DNA from 2 places in the Bacillus methanolicus genome. Region 2 is predicted to be linked to the other one. Evidence: a T-box and tRNA genes for the amino acid it is inferred to sense, from the RefSeq annotation. Region 2 holds a T-box; the other holds one or more tRNA genes.

Region 1 (9,487 bases), 1.6 Mb from region 2:
CCATGTTGAAAAACTCCTTTCAATAGAAAATTAGTATACATCACGTTGGTAACGTTTTTGCTGTTGCATGCCAGCAAGATAGTCTTCCGCTTTTTCACGGCTCATGCCGCCTTCTTTTTCGATAATCTCAAGTAAAGTGTTATGGACGTCATGTGCCATTTTTTTCTCATCGCCGCAAATATAAACAACTGCTCCTTCTTGAAGCCACTCGAACAATTCTTTGCTGTGTTCAAGCATGCGGTGCTGCACATACACCTTTTCATCCGTGTCGCGCGAAAACGCGACATCCATTTTCGTCAACACGCCGTCTTTCAACCACTTTTGCCATTCTGTCTGATAAAGGAAATCCGTCACGAAATGCTGGTCCCCGAAAAACAGCCATGATTTTCCTTTCGCCCCGATTTCTTCACGTTCCTGCATAAAGGAGCGGAACGGGGCAATGCCTGTTCCCGGTCCAATCATGATGATCGGCGTATCCGGATTATTTGGCAGCTTAAAGTTTTGGTTATGCTGAATGTAAATCGGTAGCGTGTCCCCTGGCCGCAGACGCTCCGCACATAAAATCGAGCAGACACCTTTTCGTTCGCGGCCGTGTGTATGATACCGGACGGCGCCGATTGTTAAATGCACTTCATCCGGATTTGCGGATAAACTGCTCGCAATCGAATAAAGGCGGGGCGGCATTTTTCTGAGAATGGAGATAAACTCTTGCGCCGATACACTCCACGGACCAAAATCACGGACCAAATCAAGCAAATCGCGCCCTTCAAGATATGCTTTTAATTTTTCTTCATTACCCGGTGATAATAACTTGCGTAATTCTTCATTCGCTGAAAGCTTCGCCGCCTTTTCAAGAAGCGGTTTTGTTAAAACAGTAATTTCAAAGTGGGAGATGAGCGCTTCTTTGAGCGGTCGGACATCTCCTTGTTTATTGACTGCCACGATTTCTTCCGGATCCCATTTCATTTCCTCAAGAAGCATGCCCACAAGAGCCGGATCGTTTTCCGGATAAATTCCGAGGCTGTCACCCGGTTCGAATGTGAGACAAGACCCTTCAAGCGATAACTCGATATGGCGCGTTTCTTTATTTGAGCCACGGCCGTTCAAATTGATATTTTCAAGCACTTCTGCTTTAAACGGATTTGTTCTGGAATACACCGATCCACCTACTTGAGGAGCAGCTGTCGGAGAAGAAGCAACATTTCCTTCATTCGCTTCCCTTAAGCCGTCAAGAACTCCTTCAAGCCATTCGGCCGCCGGCTCATCATAGTCAAGGTCGCAGTCAAAGCGCGGATAAAGCCGTGTTCCGCCAAGCTCTTCCAGCCGAGAATCAAATTCTTTTCCCGTTTGGCAAAAAAACTCATACGAGCTGTCCCCAAGCGCCAACACAGAAAAGCGCAAATCGTCAAGCTTTGGCGCCCTCCTTCCATGAAGAAACTCATGGAACGACAGAGCGCTATCCGGAGGGTCGCCTTCTCCATGTGTGCTCACGATAATAAGCAGGTTTTGGACCTTCTTCAAATTGTTCGGCTTGAAATCGCTCATGGACAAGACGGTTACTTGAAATCCGCGGCCCTCAAGCGTCTTGCCTGCATTCTCCGCAAGCCCCTGGGCGTTGCCCGTCTGTGATCCGTAAAGGATGGTCACTTCTTTTGAGATTGTCTGCCCGGTGCTCCCCGCAGGAAGTTCTGCTGCCGGCACTTCTGGAGTTCTCGAAACGAAAACAGAATGGGACGCGGCAAGATAACCACTCAGCCAGACTTTTTGTGTTTCTGTCAAAGTCGACAGAAGGCGGTTTAGGAGCTCTGTCTGCTCCTTATTAAACGGACTGTTCATTACCTGAAGTTGCAACGATATCCACCTCACAAAGGAATAAAAACTTATTTAAGTCATCTTTTTTAGAATGACAGATTTCAAAAATTCTTCCGATTTACTTTTCAGTGAAAAATGATTCATTTTTGTTCAATCTCGATTATCCCTATAAATTAAGTAGGTTATAATGTTATAAACCATCCGAAAACGCCTAGGGATAGGCTCTTTTCAAGGGTATTTGTCGTAATAGTGTGATTTTTAGAAAAAGTTTTAAATTAACTTTACCTTAAAATACTCCATTAGTAAAATAAATATAAATGATTATTACTATTAAGATTACTAATAATAAGGCGGGATATCTTTGTACTATGAAGAGTTAAAAACATTTGTAACCCTCGCAGAAGTTAAAAATTTCACAAAAACAGCCGAAATCCTTCTCATGTCACAACCAAGTGTAAGTTTGCACATAAAAAATTTGGAAAAAGAATTCCAAACAAAATTATTTCTGCGTTCTCCAAAATTCTTACAGATCACCCCATCCGGAGAGATTTTATATGATCGCGCAAAGCAAATGATCACGATCTACGAACAGACTAGACAAGACATTCTCGAACATGATAACTCCATAAAAGGACTATTAAAAATAGGGGCTAGTTTTACAATCGGCGAGTATATCTTGCCTTCTTTACTTCTTGACCTTCAAAACGACTATCCAGAACTTGAACTGCAAGTTACAATTGGAAACACGGAAGAAATCGTTCAGTCTGTCCGGTTGTATCAAGTCGATATAGGTTTAATTGAAGGTCAAACAAATGAAAAGGAGCTTTCCGTACACGCTTTTATGCAAGATGAGTTATTTATTGTTTCTTCGAACAAACATGAACTTGCCTGTAAAGATGAAGTTACAATGGCTGATCTTCAGAATCAAGCATGGGTAACCAGAGAAGTCGGATCAGGTACACGTGAATATCTTAACCACGTCATTCGTTCAAATGGTTTGAAAGTGAAATCGCTTCTTACCATAAGCAGTAATCAGGGAATTAAAGAAACACTGATCAATGGTATGGGGCTATCTCTCCTATCCCGCAGTGTCATTGAAAGAGACGTACAGCATAGGAATCTTTCTATTATACAGTTAAAAGATCAGTCCTTTTACCGAACACTTTCCTACATTTATTCCCCCATTATGCAAGATAAAAAGAACGTGAAGACATTTATAAATGCATTAAACAAAAAATGGCCTAACAGTAAGAAAGAGATTCAATTTTGAGACTGATTTTTTTGTCCCTAAATTGTCTGCAGTGGCCCTGTTTATGATGTATTCCAGCTACTCTTCAGTGATTGATCTTGATACAGTAAAGGAAAGCGGGTGTAGGACAGGTTTTAGTTATTTTGATCATATTCAGCTGGTAGAGACTCTTTGTATACACGATGAGAAAAATATGCTTTTTTTCATATCTCATGCCTCTTAAAGAACATATATTCTTATTTCTATTTTACTATATTTAGCATTATTTGTTATTAGATTTTTTGTGAAAATAACAAAAAAAACGCCATTCATCCTCCACTTAATAAGAGTTTGAAGTGGGGGTCTTCTGGCGGCGGAAGATAAAAAAGCACCCTTAAAATAAGAGTGCTAAACAAAGTAGTCACCTAAATTTTCAATTTCGTCTGTTCGACCATAAAGAAAAGCTTCATATTCCTTACATTCTTTTAAACTAATTATTAATTGAGTAAAGTATTCCTCATTAAAAATTTCTTGTGATTTAATCAAATTAATAAAAGTTTCAGCAGTTGAAGAGAAAACCATAGTAAATTCTACGGCTTTATATTTTGTCTCAAGATACGATTGTGAATTTTTTATCCACTCTATTATTTTTTCATAATTACTTTTATCAAGATTATTTTTTAATTCTTCGCCTTCTTGAATTAATTTTTTGATTTCCATATTAGCACCGTCCCTTCTTTATCTAATTTCGACACAAAGAGAGGAAATTCCTCTTTAAACTTAAAATAAAAATAATTTCCAATTGTTAAGATAAACATATTTATTTTTAGTTCAATGATAATAGGATTAAAATAACATATTAATTTGTTGTTTCGGTTGGTATTGCAATGTTACTTCGATTTATTTGCATAAAGCGTTCAGGCGTATCCAATTGTTCGAAACCAAATATTGCATATAAGGAATGTGCATCAAGAGTCGCGAGCATAAATCTGCGAACTCCTTTAAGTTCAGGATGGCTTGTTATAACTTTTACTAGCCATTTTGAAAGTCCTAAACCTCTATATTTAGGGAGTACAAACACATCACAAAGGTAAGCAAAAGTTGCTAAATCAGAGATTACTCTAGCAAAACCCACTTGTTCATAATTTTCATTTAAACCTTCTTTATATATCCCGAAACAAAGCTAGGAATTCTCTATTGATTTTTCCACAGTCTCTCGTGCAATACCTTTTGCCCAATATGAATCATTGTGTAGAAAACAAAAAATTGTTTCTATGTCTAATAGTTCTTTATTTGTAGAAATAATAAATTCATTTTCTCTCCAAATTGTCATTAAATATTCCCCTTTTTTAGAATTATCTAACTTCAGAGAACAATAATTTTCACTTCTTGTCAACTAATGCTGCCTCCCTTTAGGTTCAATTAAAAAAAGAGCCCCAAATGATGGTTTTGAGCTAGTTAAAGTATCCGTAAATTGAAAAACCAAATTACAAAATCAATTCTATTTCTGAATTTTTTTCAATAAATCCCATTTTCTTATAAAGAGAATAACCGTCTGAAGAAGCATGTAGCCATATTCGTTCCACTCCTAATGATTTACAGTATGAAATACACTCTTCTAATAAAGAACGGGCTATTCCCTGCCCTCTAAAATCTGGCTTGGTGTACATATTCATTATGTATGCTTCTAATCCACTCATGTTTTCTCCATGAGGGGGTCTTTCAAAAAAGACTAAACCACTTAATTACTATTATTGGGTATAGATGTACATCCTGCCAATGGAAATTTTTGTTATTCGTTTTGGAGCACAAAAAAAGAATAGCTCCGTACGTGGAACTACTCCCGAATTCTACTGTCATTTCTTCCTTATCTGTCGTGGTAATATGTATTCGTCCACCAAATATAAGACAGGCTATTTTTCTAAAGAAGAGTTCCATTAAATTGTTCGGTCCTATATATGCTGCCGGTATAATTGGGACTTTTGAAAGCTGTGCAATTGTAATTGCCACTTGTTTTATAGCGACTCATTTTCACCTTAAAGAGTCCAATTGATAAGCAATCCTGCATGCGCTAAACCACCTCCGAAGCCATATAATAAAAGATTATTACCATTTCTTATTTTCCCTTCACGTACACCTTTATCTAATGACAATGGTATGGTTGCTGATGAAGTATTTCCATAATCGACCATGCTATATAATGTCCGCTCAATAGGAAACCCGCTTCTTTCACATATAGACTCAATCATTCTTAAATTTGCACTATGAGGAACAAACCAATCAACATCTTTTAAATCTATTGAAGTTTTTTTCATAAAAGATTGCATTCCTATTGGTACGGTTGTAACAGCCCACTTGTAGACCTCTCGACCGTTTTGAACAATATAACCACTAACTATTAATTCTTCACCGTTTATACATTTAGACAAATGTGTAGAATATAACTTATTTCCACCTTCTCCTTCCGAACCTAAATGTGAAGAAATAAAACTTGGTTGTTGTTCATCATATTCAACGAGAACTGCTCCTCCACCATCTCCAAATAGTACACAGGTTGTTCTGTCTGTATAGTCAGTAATTTTAGATAATGTATCAGCACCGATAACAAGAATTTTCTTGTTTAAACCAGATGTTATCAACCCATTGGCTACATACAATCCATAAGTAAATCCTGCACAAGCAGCGTTTAAATCAATAGCCCCTGTGTTCTTAATACCTAACTTTGCTTGGATTAAAGAAGCTACGCTCGGAGTTTTGAAGTCAGGAGTAAATGTACAGACGATAATCATATCCACATCATCGACTGATTTATCGTATCGTTCCATTAAATTCTTTACAGCTTTATAACTTATATCACTTGTAAACTCCTCTTCATGTGCTATTCTTCGTTCTTTTATTCCAGTACGTTTAACAATCCATTCATCATTTGTTTCGACTATTTCTTCTAAATCGTAATTTGTTAACCGCCGTTCCGGAACATACGAACCTATCGCAGTAATACGTGCTTTTGATTTATACATAGAAAAATCACCTCGCTTTATATCTTTACCTATTTTATCACCTATTCCTATGACTTGGTAATAATTTTTATAAAATTTCCTCGTTTATACTACATATTAATTTGTACGCACATTTTCACCGTATAAATAGAAAAAGCGAGGCATTATCCCCGCTTTCCAAAACAACTTTAAGTTAGATTATGACAAATTAAAGAGTTGAATTAAAATAAATTCTTTTTATATTCAGTGAAAGAACTGTTTTATAAAAAAGTTTGATCATTCTTAATTGACTTGTTTAACAAACGCTTCATTTTATTATTAGTACCTGTGATATTACGTCATTAAAGTAGACACAAAAATTTATAAATTTTAGCAGCTACCGCGCTATCGCTCTATATTTCATACCGTATTCAATTAGAATTTGCAGTTGATCCGGATCCTCTGAAATCGCTCCAGACCCCTTTAGTTTTTAAAGTAGCCTTTTCGGCTTCCTTATCAATAATTTCATTGCAGCACATAAGTTCGCATTTATACACAAAAAAATCCTGACATCAATTTGAATGTCAGGAATTCTTGTGATGATCTGTGACGGGCTCGAACCGCCGACCCCAACCCTGTCAAGGTTGTGCTCTCCCAGCTGAGCTAACAGATCATATTAAAATTGTCTATAGCTGGCTAAAACCCTTTCATATCTAATTCTCTTTCAGCCACGAATTTAATTATATCCATTATATGAAAAAAGTCAAGATTCTTTTAAAAAAATTAGTATTTTGTTTATTAGAGGGGAAAAATCGATCATTCCCCTCAATAATTTATGTATTTTTACTGATCCTCCCTCCAAACCTCCACATCACAAAAGCTGATCCCGCAATTACGTATAATACAACATGAATGATGTCTATTAAAGTATCGATTCCTATCAGTATATCCCCGTCCCCCATATACTTTAGTACCACTGCAACCGGCGGAAGCACTAGCAGGACCCATTCCAGCATGGGTTGAAATTCCACTAAAGATTCATGAGCCAAAGAAATAACAATCACTAAAACTGCAGACAGCCATGCATAACGGCTTGATGAAAACCGGGAAACAGAGAAAAAACTTCCCACTAAAATACCGAACATCGCCATAATCCAATGAGAGGAAAACGAAAAAAGATAATGAAAACCGGTCATTTTTCTCTTACCCCTTATGGATGAAAGCCTTTTCACTTGCAAAAAAACCAAAAAACTGTATTAATGGAATGGTTTGACGATTTCCTTCACACTCGTTTATAATTTTAATATATTAAAATTTTTCTGAATAAATTGATTTTAGTAATTATTCTAATTTTTATAAATAATTTATAAAAGGGGCAAAAAGATGATAGTCTTTGATAACGTAAATAAATATTACGGTGATTTTCATGTCTTAAAAAATATTAATCTTAAAATTAGCAAAGGCGAAGTTGTCGTCGTAATCGGCCCTTCCGGTTCGGGAAAAAGTACGTTGCTTCGATGCATTAACGGTCTTGAAACGATTTCAAGCGGATCTTTAACGGTAAATGGTATTCCCGTTAATGATAAAAAAACAGACATTAATAAATTAAGGCGCAATATTGGAATGGTTTTTCAGCATTTTCATTTATACCCTCACAAGACAGTGCTTGAAAACATTACTCTTGCGCCAATGAAGGTGCTTGGAAAATCTGATAAAGAAGCAAAAGAAACAGCAGAGTTTTATTTAAAAAAGGTAGGAATACCTGATAAAGCTAATTCCTATCCCTCCCAGCTTTCCGGAGGGCAGCAGCAAAGGGTTGCCATCGCAAGAGGTCTTGCGATGAAGCCGGAGATCATGCTTTTTGATGAACCAACCTCTGCTCTCGATCCTGAAATGATTGGAGAAGTGCTCGATGTTATGAAGACGCTGGCGAAAGAGGGAATGACAATGGTGGTTGTTACTCACGAAATGGGATTTGCAAAAGAAGTGGCTGACAGAATTGTCTTTATGGACCATGGACAGATTCTTGAAGAGGCAGCACCGGCTGAGTTTTTCGCCAACCCGAAAGAAGAAAGGGCGAAAATTTTTCTCAGCCGTATATTAAATCATTAATTTTAGGAGGAAAAATCATGGCTAAAACAAAGAAGTTTCTTAAACTTGCATTTATTTCATTGTTGGCGGTTGTCATGCTGGCAGCCTGCGGCAGCAAGAAAACTGAAGAGGCAAACGGAGGCAGCAGCGAGAGTGCGAAAAATACACTCGAAACCATCAAAGAACGTGACAAAATTATTTTCGGTGTTAAGCATGATACAAGATTGTTCGGGCTAAAGAACCCTAGCACCGGAGAAGTGGAAGGATTTGATATTGATATTGCCAAGGCGCTTGCGAAGGAAATCCTCGGGGATGAATCAAAAGTGGAATTTAAAGAGGTTACTTCAAAAACAAGGATTCCATTGCTTCAAAAAGGTGATATTGATGCAATTGTTGCAACAATGACAATTACAGAAGAACGCAAAAAAGAAGTTGATTTTACGGATGTATACTTTGAAGCTGGCCAATCTCTCCTTGTTAAAAAGGACAGTCCGATTAAGGGATTGGAAGACATTAAAAAAGGAACGAAAGTATTGGCAGTTAAAGGTTCTACTTCCTCCCAAAACATCCGTGAAAAAGCGCCGGAAGCAACAGTATTGGAGTTTGAAAACTATGCAGAAGCATTTACAGCTCTTAAATCAGGCCAAGGTGACGCACTAACTACTGATAACGCCATTCTCTACGGGATGGCTGATGAGAATCCTTCCTTCCATCTTGTCGGCGGAACCTTTACCGATGAACCATACGGAATCGCGGTGAAAAAAGGTGAAAAAGAACTGCTGGATGAGCTGAACAAAGCGCTTAAAACAATAAAGTCTAATGGTGAATATGACAAAATCTACAAAAAGTGGATTAAGGAAGATTTTTCGAAATAAAGAAAAATTTGTTCATTCAGGGGGCTGCCACATAAGGGTCTGACTCCCTCCAACAATGACAATATATAGAATGGTTTTATTAGTGATTGTCTATATGTTGTATTGGAGGGGTCTGACCCTTTGCTTTTAAGTCGCTCCCCCTGATTAGCCGAAAGAGGTGTTTTTTAATGATGGATTTTTCAATATTAACAAAAAATATTGATATGTTTTTGGAGGGATTTAAAAACACGGTTCTTGCAAGTGTCATTGCACTCGCAGCGAGCTTCCTGCTCGGAACGGTAATTGCAATCATGAGAATTTCCCCGATTAAGCCTTTGAACTGGATTGGAACTGCATATGTTGAATTTATTCGAAATATTCCACTTTTAATTATCACCTTTTTCTTCTTTGTCGGGACTCCTGTGCTTGGTTTGACATTCAGCGGGTTTGCAGCCGGAACGATCGCCCTTTCGATCTATACGGCAGCGTTTATTGCCGAAGCTATTCGCGCAGGCATCCAGGCC
Region 2 (9,487 bases):
CCGTCATCTTCATCATCGGTAGAAGCTGTTATTACTTCAAACAGCGCAGATGCATGCGGCTGATTGCCATTGCGTTGCTCCTCAGCAGTTACTGTTACTGTTGAATAGCCGACTTCCTTTCCGATTAAATACCATATACCATTTTCATTGACAACTTGAACTTTATGATCCATTTCTGAAACAACATGATCAATTTTCTTTTGTGTCGCATTGTCAGGATTGAAAATGAGCAAATCTGTCAACGGGATTTTTTCGCCAAGGCCTAATTTAAAGACCGATTTCTTAAATTTAAGTTCTTCCAGTGGTATATATGGATCTTTAACTATAATCGGAACAGTCTTTACAATATTTGATCCGTCTTTTGTTCGTACAACCAGCACAGTCTCGCCTTCTGTCTTTCCTAAAATCCGGTTTGTGTCAGTGAAATCGGCAACTGTTCGGTCTCTAATTTCAAAGTCTAAAGTCTTATTCGTCGCTTCTTCAGGTTGAATCTTCACCGTAAAGGATGCAGTACTTCCAACATCAATTTCAATAGGGTCCGGTTCAATCGTAATCGATTCAATTCGATTTTCAATCGTAATAACTTTTTCAACTATCAAATCTTTGATTGCAAAACCGCCTTCTGCTTTCACTTTAATTTTGTTCACACCCGGTTTTGTTATAGTTATGGTGTCATCAGGAGAAAATTCAACCCATGTACCTTTTTCGTCTCCATTTTCAATTAAATGGGAATACTTGACACCTTTTCCTGCAACTAAATTGCTTAGTTTTATATCAATCGGTTCATTTGCAGAATCGCCATTTTTGTACAGCCGGCCGGTTTTGTTTCCTCTTAACTCATAGTCAGGCTTTAAATAAGCAAATGCAATATCGTTATCATAATAAGTGATTTTGATCGTTGTGTTAGCCGATCCATCCTGAAAAACCATCTCTTTGATTGCCTTGTTTTTCAGTCCATAATTATTAGGATATTCGGTTTGTGCAAGTTTTTTGCCATTTTCATCTAAATTTAACTTCGTGATAATACCTGATGAATCTCCGTCATAAGCATTGTTTGGAAACTCTCTCAATCGTACCTTCGAGTTGATGACCTGATTAGAAGCAGGTATTGTTGTTTCCTGATGTCCGAATCGGCTGTCCTTGTATTGAACAGTTGCCAGCGGCATCTTCACATTGCTTAATGCCCAATCTGCTTTAAGCGTGATCGCTGCTGTTAACTTATTAGGATTAAACACACCGTTCGTATAGTTTATGCTTGAAGGAACCATGATTACTGCAGCAGGTGTGCCTGAAACATTTTCAATACTTACTCCAGCAGTTGAAACGGCTGAAATCCCTTCAGGAAGAGGCTGAATGATTTTTATGTTTGTAATTGAGCCAGACACACGGTTGTCCACAAGACCGTATGGTTCCAAGTCATACTGAACTGTAAATTCGTTCGTGCGCTCTGTAGAATTTGAAATCTTAATTAAATTATCCGGGGTATTTTCGACACCCTTTAAAGTCATCGTACCTTTAAAACTCGGCGGTGCATCATCTTTTACTTCTATCGTAACCGGAGAATAGGTTACACTGACTTTTTTACCGGATAAATCATTATACGTCATTTCAATATTATTGAAAGTATATGTCCCTGTCTCTGAAAAACTTAACGGAAGCGTTAAATCAATCGGCTGGGGCGGATTCTGATTAATTGGATAACTAAAGTTAAAGTTAAAGATGGCAATATTATTTTCATCAACCCTTGCATCTGATCCTTCCATTACCTTAACTTTTCCGTTAAATCGGCTTAAATCCACTTTTATTTCGCCGCTGATTGATGGCGTATCGATATCTTTTGAAATTTCTTCAAAAATTGGAGCAATATTTTCTTGTGAAGCTTGTCTTGCCGTTACCCCGGTTATAGCAGACAGTTTTCGCAAGTAATCCATATCTACCTCAGAATCGTTGCCAAAACCTATTGAATACAGTTTAATATTTTTTTCCGCCAGCTTTTCAGACATCGATATTCCATGCTGCCTAATCGCTGCTATTGTATCTTTAACATTTATGTTCTTAAAGTGCTGCTCGCCATTCAAGTAATAGTAAACCTTACTATACATTTTGGATCCTTGTCCATAAAGTTCATAATGAACAACAATATCCTCTGTAACGGTTTTGTAGTCATATACCGGTTCATCCCAGCAGACAAAGAAGAAACATTTTTTTTCAGTACCAACTTGCACCCGTTTTTTGTAAGTTATTTTCTCTTTAACGTTAGAAAAAGTAGGTTCTCCGTCAGTCATAAAAATGATATATTTGTTGTTATTTCCGCCTTCAAGCATTTCTAGCGCTTTTTCAAATGATTGAGTATAGTTCGTTCCACCGGACGCTGATAAGCTGTTGGCAGTTCGATAAATTAAATCTAAACTTTCTTTTCCATTATTTGGTGAAAAATAAACAATTTTATCGGTTTCCACATCCGAGCTAAATGGGATAAACGCAAAACGGTCGTTTGGTCCGGCATTCTCTTTGAAAAAATTAGTTGCTTCTGTCATTGCATCTTTAGCACTTTGAAATTTTTTCGGATTTTTTCCTAATTCATTCATAGAACCTGATTTGTCAAAAATAAAAACGACATCAATCGGTTCCCTGTCGGCGCTTGTCGCTTTGCCTTTCGGTGCAAGATGAAAATTCAGACTTCCTTCTGCGTTTCCTGTTTTTGGTTTTACAATAACATTTTGGGAAGGGTTAACATTCAATTCAACAGATGGCGTTTCTTGTTGGGCAGAGCCCCTTAGTGAAAAAGAAAAAACAATCAATAATGTAAAAGTTAAAAACGTAAAGCAAAATCTTTTCAAACTGCCCCCTCCTCTCCACGCATACCACTCTCTTTTTAACCGAACTTTTTTACTACTATTATACCAAATTACCTATCTGTGCCAATCTGCAAAAAATAAATATTTTGTAAACGATTAATAGCCCTATGTTAGAAAACAAAGGGCTTATCAAAAGTCACGTTTCAATTAACATTTTAGCAAATTTTCAATTTTTTCCACTGGATGCCAAGTCAATTTCTCAATAGATCAACAAGTTCAGACCTTACCTCGGAAAGAAAATAAAGAGATCCGGTAATTACGAGAACTTCTTGTTCTTTTAATTGCTCAATTTCTGTTTGCAAAAAAGCTTTCCAATCTTGAACAGCATGTTTATTTACCGACTTGCTCAACTTAAGCAGTTCTTGAGAGGATGCTGCTCTTGGGAAATCAAAATCAGTAAACGTGATTTTTTCAGCAATTCTGTCCAACTTTGCAATCATGTTATCCAGTTTTTTGTCTTTTAAAGCTGCGAATAAAATCTTTATTTTTTTCTCTTTAAAACGGTTTTTAATTTCATTTATAAGAGCTGTAATTCCTTCTTCATTATGGGCTCCATCGATGACAACAAATGGGTTTTCGGAAAGAATCTCAAATCTCCCCGGCCAGCGGGCTGATAATAAGCCTTTTCTTACATGTTTTTCTTCAATTTGAAAAGAATAATATTGTACAAGCAGTTCTGAAGCCATTACCGCTAAAGCAGCATTTTCGATCTGATGCTGACCAATCATTTCAATTTGCATTTCTGGGAAACTTTTAAACAACGTTGAAACTGTAAATCTTTCCCCTTTAGGCAATGAGGAGCAGTCTTTGATCAGGATGTCGTTCCCCAGTTGAAAAAGAGAAGCTTTTTTAGAATCCGCTTGTTCTTTAATTACATTTAAAGCTTCCGCTTGCTTGGCAGCGGTTGCGACCGGCACACCGTTTTTTATAATGCCTGCTTTCTCAAAAGCAATTTCGCGCAGGGAATGCCCCAATATGTTCGTGTGATCCATCCCGATATTTGTGATGATTGAAAGAAGCGGATAGATAATATTCGTTGAATCAAATCTCCCGCCAAGGCCTACTTCAAAGATGACGATATCGACCGGATTTACTTTTGAAAAATAATAGATTGACATCGCAGTGACCACTTCAAATTCCGTCGGCCCGCCGAGTTCGGTCTTTTCAAGCTCTTCTGCCAGCGGAAAAATAACATTGGCAAGCTCGATAATTTCCTGATCAGTAACTGGTTTTCCATTTACGCTGATGCGTTCATTGAATTGTTCAAAATACGGCGATGTAAATGTACCGACACTATATCCGGCATTCTGTAATATAGAACGAAGAAATGTTACCGTTGACCCTTTTCCGTTTGTTCCGCCAATATGGACGGTTCTTATTTCTCTTTCAGGATGATTTAGTTTTTCCATCATCCACTCCATTCGTTTTAATCCCGGTTTCATGCCGAGCCGAAGACGTGAATGAATCCAGTTAAGAGCTTCGCTATATGTATGAAACATATTACCATCTCCTTTTGTTTAGGAACAAAGCGGAAGACGAATCCAAAAACCGGATTCGCCTTCTCATTTAATAAGTGTTTTATATTTATTCGCCTTTCAGTTCACGAATACGGGCTTCGACAGCCTCTCTCTTTTCTTTATAATCTTTTTCTTTTGCACGCTCTTCTTCAATTACTTTTTCAGGCGCTTTTTTCAAAAAACCTTCATTGCTTAATTTTTTCTGTACCCGTTCGACTTCTTTATTCAGTTTCTCAAGTTCTTTTTCAAGACGGGCAATTTCTTCTTCAATATTAATGAGTCCTTCAAGCGGAAGAATAATCTCCACTCCGGTTACAATCGCTGTCATAGCTTTATCCGGAATTGCGATTTCGGTTGCTACTGTTAATTCTTCCGGATTACAGAACCGCTCAATATAAGCACGGTTTTTTTCGAGAACTGCCTGAACATCGTTGTCTTTTGCTTTAAGGAGCATTTTAATTTTCTTGCTCATCGGTGTATTCACTTCAGCACGAATGTTACGAACCGACCGAATGATGTCTACAAGAAGCTTCATCTCTTCCGCAGCTTGTACATCATTCAATTCAGGCCTTACTTCAGGCCATTTTGCAATTGTGATCGACTCTCCTTCATGCGGAAGGTTTTGCCAAATTTCCTCCGTGATAAACGGCATAAACGGATGGAGCAAACGCATTATATGATCAAGTACGTAAGCTAAAATGGAACGGGTTGTTTTTTTCGCCGCCTCATCTTCCCCATATAATGGGAGCTTCGCCATTTCGATATACCAATCGCAGAAATCATCCCAAATGAAGTTGTAAAGAACGCGGCCCACTTCACCGAATTCGTAGCGGTCAGCCAGGCGGGTAACCGTTTCAATTGTTTCATTTAACCTTGTTAAAATCCATTTATCAGCAACAGACTTTTCACCGCTTAGATCGATTTCATCAAATGTTAAACCATCCATGTTCATTAATGCGAATCTTGATGCGTTCCAAATTTTATTTGCAAAGTTCCACGCAGCTTCAACTTTTTCAATGCTGAAGCGCAAATCTTGACCGGGTGAACTTCCTGTAGCCAAGAAGTAGCGAAGCGAGTCAGCACCGTATTGATCGATCACTTCCATCGGATCAACCCCGTTGCCAAGGGATTTACTCATTTTGCGCCCTTGTGCATCGCGAACAAGTCCATGGATTAATACATCTTTAAATGGGCGCGTTCCTGTAAACTCGACTCCTTGGAAAATCATACGGGATACCCAGAAGAAAATAATATCATAACCGGTTACAAGACAATCAGTCGGATAGTATCGCTTGTAATCTTTTGAATCAGTATCCGGCCAGCCCATTGTCGAGAACGGCCATAACGCAGAACTGAACCATGTATCTAAAACATCTTTGTCTTGTTCCCAGTTTTCAATATCGGCAGGCGGTTCATGATCCACATAAATTTCCCCTGTTTCTTTATGGTACCAGGCAGGAATGTGGTGGCCCCACCAAAGCTGACGCGAAATGCACCAGTCACGAATGTTTTCCATCCAATGAAGATATGTCTTTTCAAAGCGTTCCGGAACAAAGTTTACTTTGTCTTCCCCTTTTTGAAGTGCAATCGCTGCATCAGCGAGCGGCTGCATTTTTACGAACCATTGTGTTGAAAGATAAGGTTCTACGACCGCACCGCTTCGTTCAGAATGTCCGACAGAATGAATGTGTTCTTCAATTTTGAAGAGAACTCCCTGTTCCTGCAAATCTTTCACAATTTGTTTTCGGCATTCAAACCGGTCCATGCCTTGATACTTGCCGGCCTTTTCATTCATCGTACCGTCTTCATTCATGACCAGGATACGTTCAAGGTTATGGCGGTTTCCGATCTCAAAATCGTTCGGGTCGTGGGCTGGGGTGATTTTTACAGCCCCGGAGCCAAATTCCATATCAACATATTCATCGCCGATAATTGGAATTTCCCGGCCGACAATTGGCAAAATGACCGTCTTCCCGATCAAATGCTTGTAGCGCTCATCTTCCGGATGAACAGCAACAGCAGTATCACCAAGCATCGTTTCCGGACGGGTCGTTGCGATTTCAATATAGCCTGAACCGTCAGCAAGAGGATACTTCATATGATAAAAGGCACCTTGAACATCTTTATAGATAACTTCGATATCGGAAAGTGCAGTTTTCGTCGACGGATCCCAGTTGATGATATATTCCCCGCGGTAAATCAAGCCCTTCCGGTAAAGACTGACGAACACTTCACGAACAGCTTTTGACAAGCCTTCATCAAGTGTAAAACGCTCGCGGCTGTAATCAAGGCCGAGTCCAAGCTTTGCCCATTGCTGGCGAATATGTTCAGCATACTCTTCTTTCCATTTCCACGTTTCCTCAACAAATTTTTCCCGGCCTAAATCGTAGCGGCTTTTGCCTTCATTGCGCAGTTTTTCTTCAACTTTTGCCTGAGTGGCAATCCCGGCATGATCCATTCCCGGCAGCCAGAGAACGTCATAGCCTTGCATCCGTTTCATCCGTGTAAGAATATCCTGTAAAGTCGTATCCCACGCATGGCCAAGGTGCAGTTTACCTGTCACATTTGGAGGTGGGATTACAATCGTATAAGGCTGTTTCTTCTCATCATCTTTCGCTTCAAAAAATTTTCCTTTCAGCCACCATTCATAACGACCCTGCTCGATCGCTTTAGGGTCATACTTGGTAGGCATCGTCACTTCCTTTGTACTCATTTCTAAAGTTCCTCCAATCCATCCAAAAAATAAAAAACTCCATTCGCCATAAAAGGACGAATAGAGTGAATTTCGCGGTACCACCTTTTTTCCAACCAAAATATTGATTGGCTCTCATTCAGATAACGGTTTTCCCGTCTTCCACTACTAAGAAAAAAATCCGTTCGCAGAAGATGCTCAAGGGCGACCTTCCGAAGCACCCGCTTAGGAAACCTCTCAGCTGTTGGCTTCCCTCTCTTAAAGCTGTTTTCTTCGTACTCTTCCCTGTCTTTGCAATATCTATTCAATTTCTATTAGTTATACTACGGAAAAAGGCAATTCTCGTCAATAAGAATAACCTAATTTTTTATATAATATACATTTTACAATAAGATTTTTCGAAAGACACGTTCGGCAGGGCGAAAACATAGAATGAAGATAAACGAACATAAAGGGGTTGAGCTTAATTGAGGAGAAGATACAACCCGTATACACTACCTCCATGGTTGAAAACACTCAGAAACGTCTGCAACCAGTTTATCATCCCATTTTGCGTATTCCAAGGAATTCGAACGATTTTACTCCCGACAACATTTGATGTTCTGCTGTTAACGATCTTTGTTTTACTGGCACTTGCTCTCCATTTTGACATCATATAGAAAAGCCCTGGAAGAAGTATCTATTCCTGGGCTTTCTCTTGGGCTTCTTTTTTTCTTTGTTCTATTTCTTCAATCCTCATAACGACATACTCCGTATTTTTTAATTGCCAATAATTACACTGGAACTGCTGGACAAACTTCCGTTCATTTTTTCTTGCTTGTTTTTTGAAATAATTTTCTGCGGTGCGGATGATTTTGCCGGGATGAGCAAGATATGCAAGGAATAAAAGCATCTCGTCCTCTTTAAAAGGAAAGTATTTAAAATAAGTGTAAACCAAGTCAACGTTATCTTCACCCTGTTTTGGCAAGCTATTTAATGATCTTGAAAGGAACGGGAGCAAATCATGAAAGGGAGAGCCGAACTTCGATCTTTCAAAATTAGTAAAATATCCGTATCCCCTTTCATCGAAAAGAAAATGTTCAGCTGAAACTTTCCCGTGAACCAAAACAGAGCGGGCTTTTTCTTGGTCTTTTGTTTTTTCATACCAATCTTCCAGCTTTCGTTTCGAAAACAAAAGCGCCTGGCTTATTTCATGGAAGTAAAGGCAAAACTGCAATTCAAACGGGGACATGTACCACTTTTTTTCGCTTGTCTCCATAAACCCTTCAATAAACTCTTTCTCTTTATCCCACTCTAGCAATGTATTTTCATAATGTTCTTTTCGTTCTTCTTTATTAATGTTTATTTCTCGAGCTGATAAAATATGGAGCCGTGCTAATTCCCGGACAAGCTGTTTATTCCTTTCAGATTGGTTATCCCTTTCTTCGTTAGGCATCCACGGCATTAAATAATAAAGATGATTTTGATGCAGGACCGCATACCGCCCATCAGCAGAAGGATAGATTGGAACAATCCGGTTATAGCCTTTTTGATATAAAAATTGCACATGGCGGATAAAATCGGTGCCGTTTGAAGGAGGTATCTTTTTAAGAGCGAAAACGCCCTTATTTGAATAGATCTTTTGGACTCTGCCAAAATCCTCTACAAAATAAGGTTCAACTTGATATGCTCGTAAAATTGGTGCAACTTCTTTTAATCGACTTTGATCAATCATTACTTTCAACCTCCAAAAGGTGAAGACAAAAAGAAAAAAGCCTGAGCAGGTTGATTGAACCTGCCCATCTTTTTTAATTATTATTTTTGCTTTACTGCCACTGGTATATATAGGACTTGCCCCTCATATACATCCTGATTAGCTTCCAAATGGTTTACCCGAAGCAATTGGGCAATCGTAATGTCGTACCGTTCGGCTAGCTGGTCGAGTGTTTCACCCTGCTGAACAATGCAGACTTTCAATTTAGCATGCCTTTCCTCTTCTTTTCTCGCGAGAAACTCTGTGATTGAAAGAGACTTCTTTTTCGAAAGTTTCTTTTTTTTCTTCTCTGCTTGCTCCGGTGAAGATTCGCTCTCATCCGCTTCCTCTAAAACAGGTTCTTGTTCCTGCTTAACTTCTAATTCTGCTGTTTCTGTTTCTTCAGCAATTTCTTCCTCTTGATTGTTTTCGAAAAGTTCTACTGCTTTTGGTGCAGGAGCTTCGTTTCTTTGTGAAGAAAAAGAAATCTCAGGGGTAAAAACTCCAAATTCTACAGGCACTTCTTCTGGCGCTTTTTCGGCACTTTCGCTTTCCGGTGTCAATTCAAATATTGAATCTGAAGAGGCTTCCTGTTCCTGAATAGGCTGCTGATCCAGTTCTGCTTCAGGCTGTTTTCTTGCCTCTGCTTCAAACGGTTCATATACATTTTCTTCTTTTTCCTCTTCTT

Evidence for each region. A T-box is a leader RNA that pairs with one kind of tRNA and senses whether it is charged. The one in region 2 lies ahead of C0966_RS10565 (valine--tRNA ligase), so its partner is inferred to be a tRNA-Val.
Region 1: it has a tRNA-Val gene. The T-box ahead of C0966_RS10565 (valine--tRNA ligase) is inferred to sense a tRNA for this amino acid. The anticodon was not compared.

Annotation. Positions count from the first base shown of each region.
Region 1 is NZ_PNFF01000001.1:495,960-505,446, reverse strand. It holds gene cysI (assimilatory sulfite reductase (NADPH) hemoprotein subunit) at 1-4, opposite strand, end outside; gene C0966_RS02595 (assimilatory sulfite reductase (NADPH) flavoprotein subunit) at 31-1,851, opposite strand; gene C0966_RS02590 (LysR family transcriptional regulator) at 2,174-3,082, shown strand; gene C0966_RS02585 (hypothetical protein) at 3,449-3,760, opposite strand; gene C0966_RS02580 (GNAT family N-acetyltransferase) at 3,900-4,211, opposite strand; gene C0966_RS18525 (hypothetical protein) at 4,224-4,436, opposite strand; gene C0966_RS02575 (GNAT family N-acetyltransferase) at 4,528-4,740, opposite strand; gene C0966_RS02570 (ketoacyl-ACP synthase III) at 5,077-6,060, opposite strand; tRNA gene C0966_RS02565 (tRNA-Val) at 6,619-6,691, opposite strand; gene C0966_RS02560 (hypothetical protein) at 6,852-7,214, opposite strand; gene C0966_RS02555 (amino acid ABC transporter ATP-binding protein) at 7,402-8,130, shown strand; gene C0966_RS02550 (transporter substrate-binding domain-containing protein) at 8,148-8,984, shown strand; gene C0966_RS02545 (amino acid ABC transporter permease) at 9,152-9,487, shown strand, end outside.
Region 2 is NZ_PNFF01000001.1:2,094,280-2,103,766, forward strand. It holds gene C0966_RS10555 (VWA domain-containing protein) at 1-2,840, opposite strand, end outside; gene C0966_RS10560 (bifunctional folylpolyglutamate synthase/dihydrofolate synthase) at 3,050-4,357, opposite strand; gene C0966_RS10565 (valine--tRNA ligase) at 4,443-7,088, opposite strand; T-box leader at 7,138-7,368, opposite strand; gene C0966_RS10570 (hypothetical protein) at 7,535-7,726, shown strand; gene ysxE (spore coat protein YsxE) at 7,747-8,781, opposite strand; gene spoVID (stage VI sporulation protein D) at 8,862-9,487, opposite strand, start outside.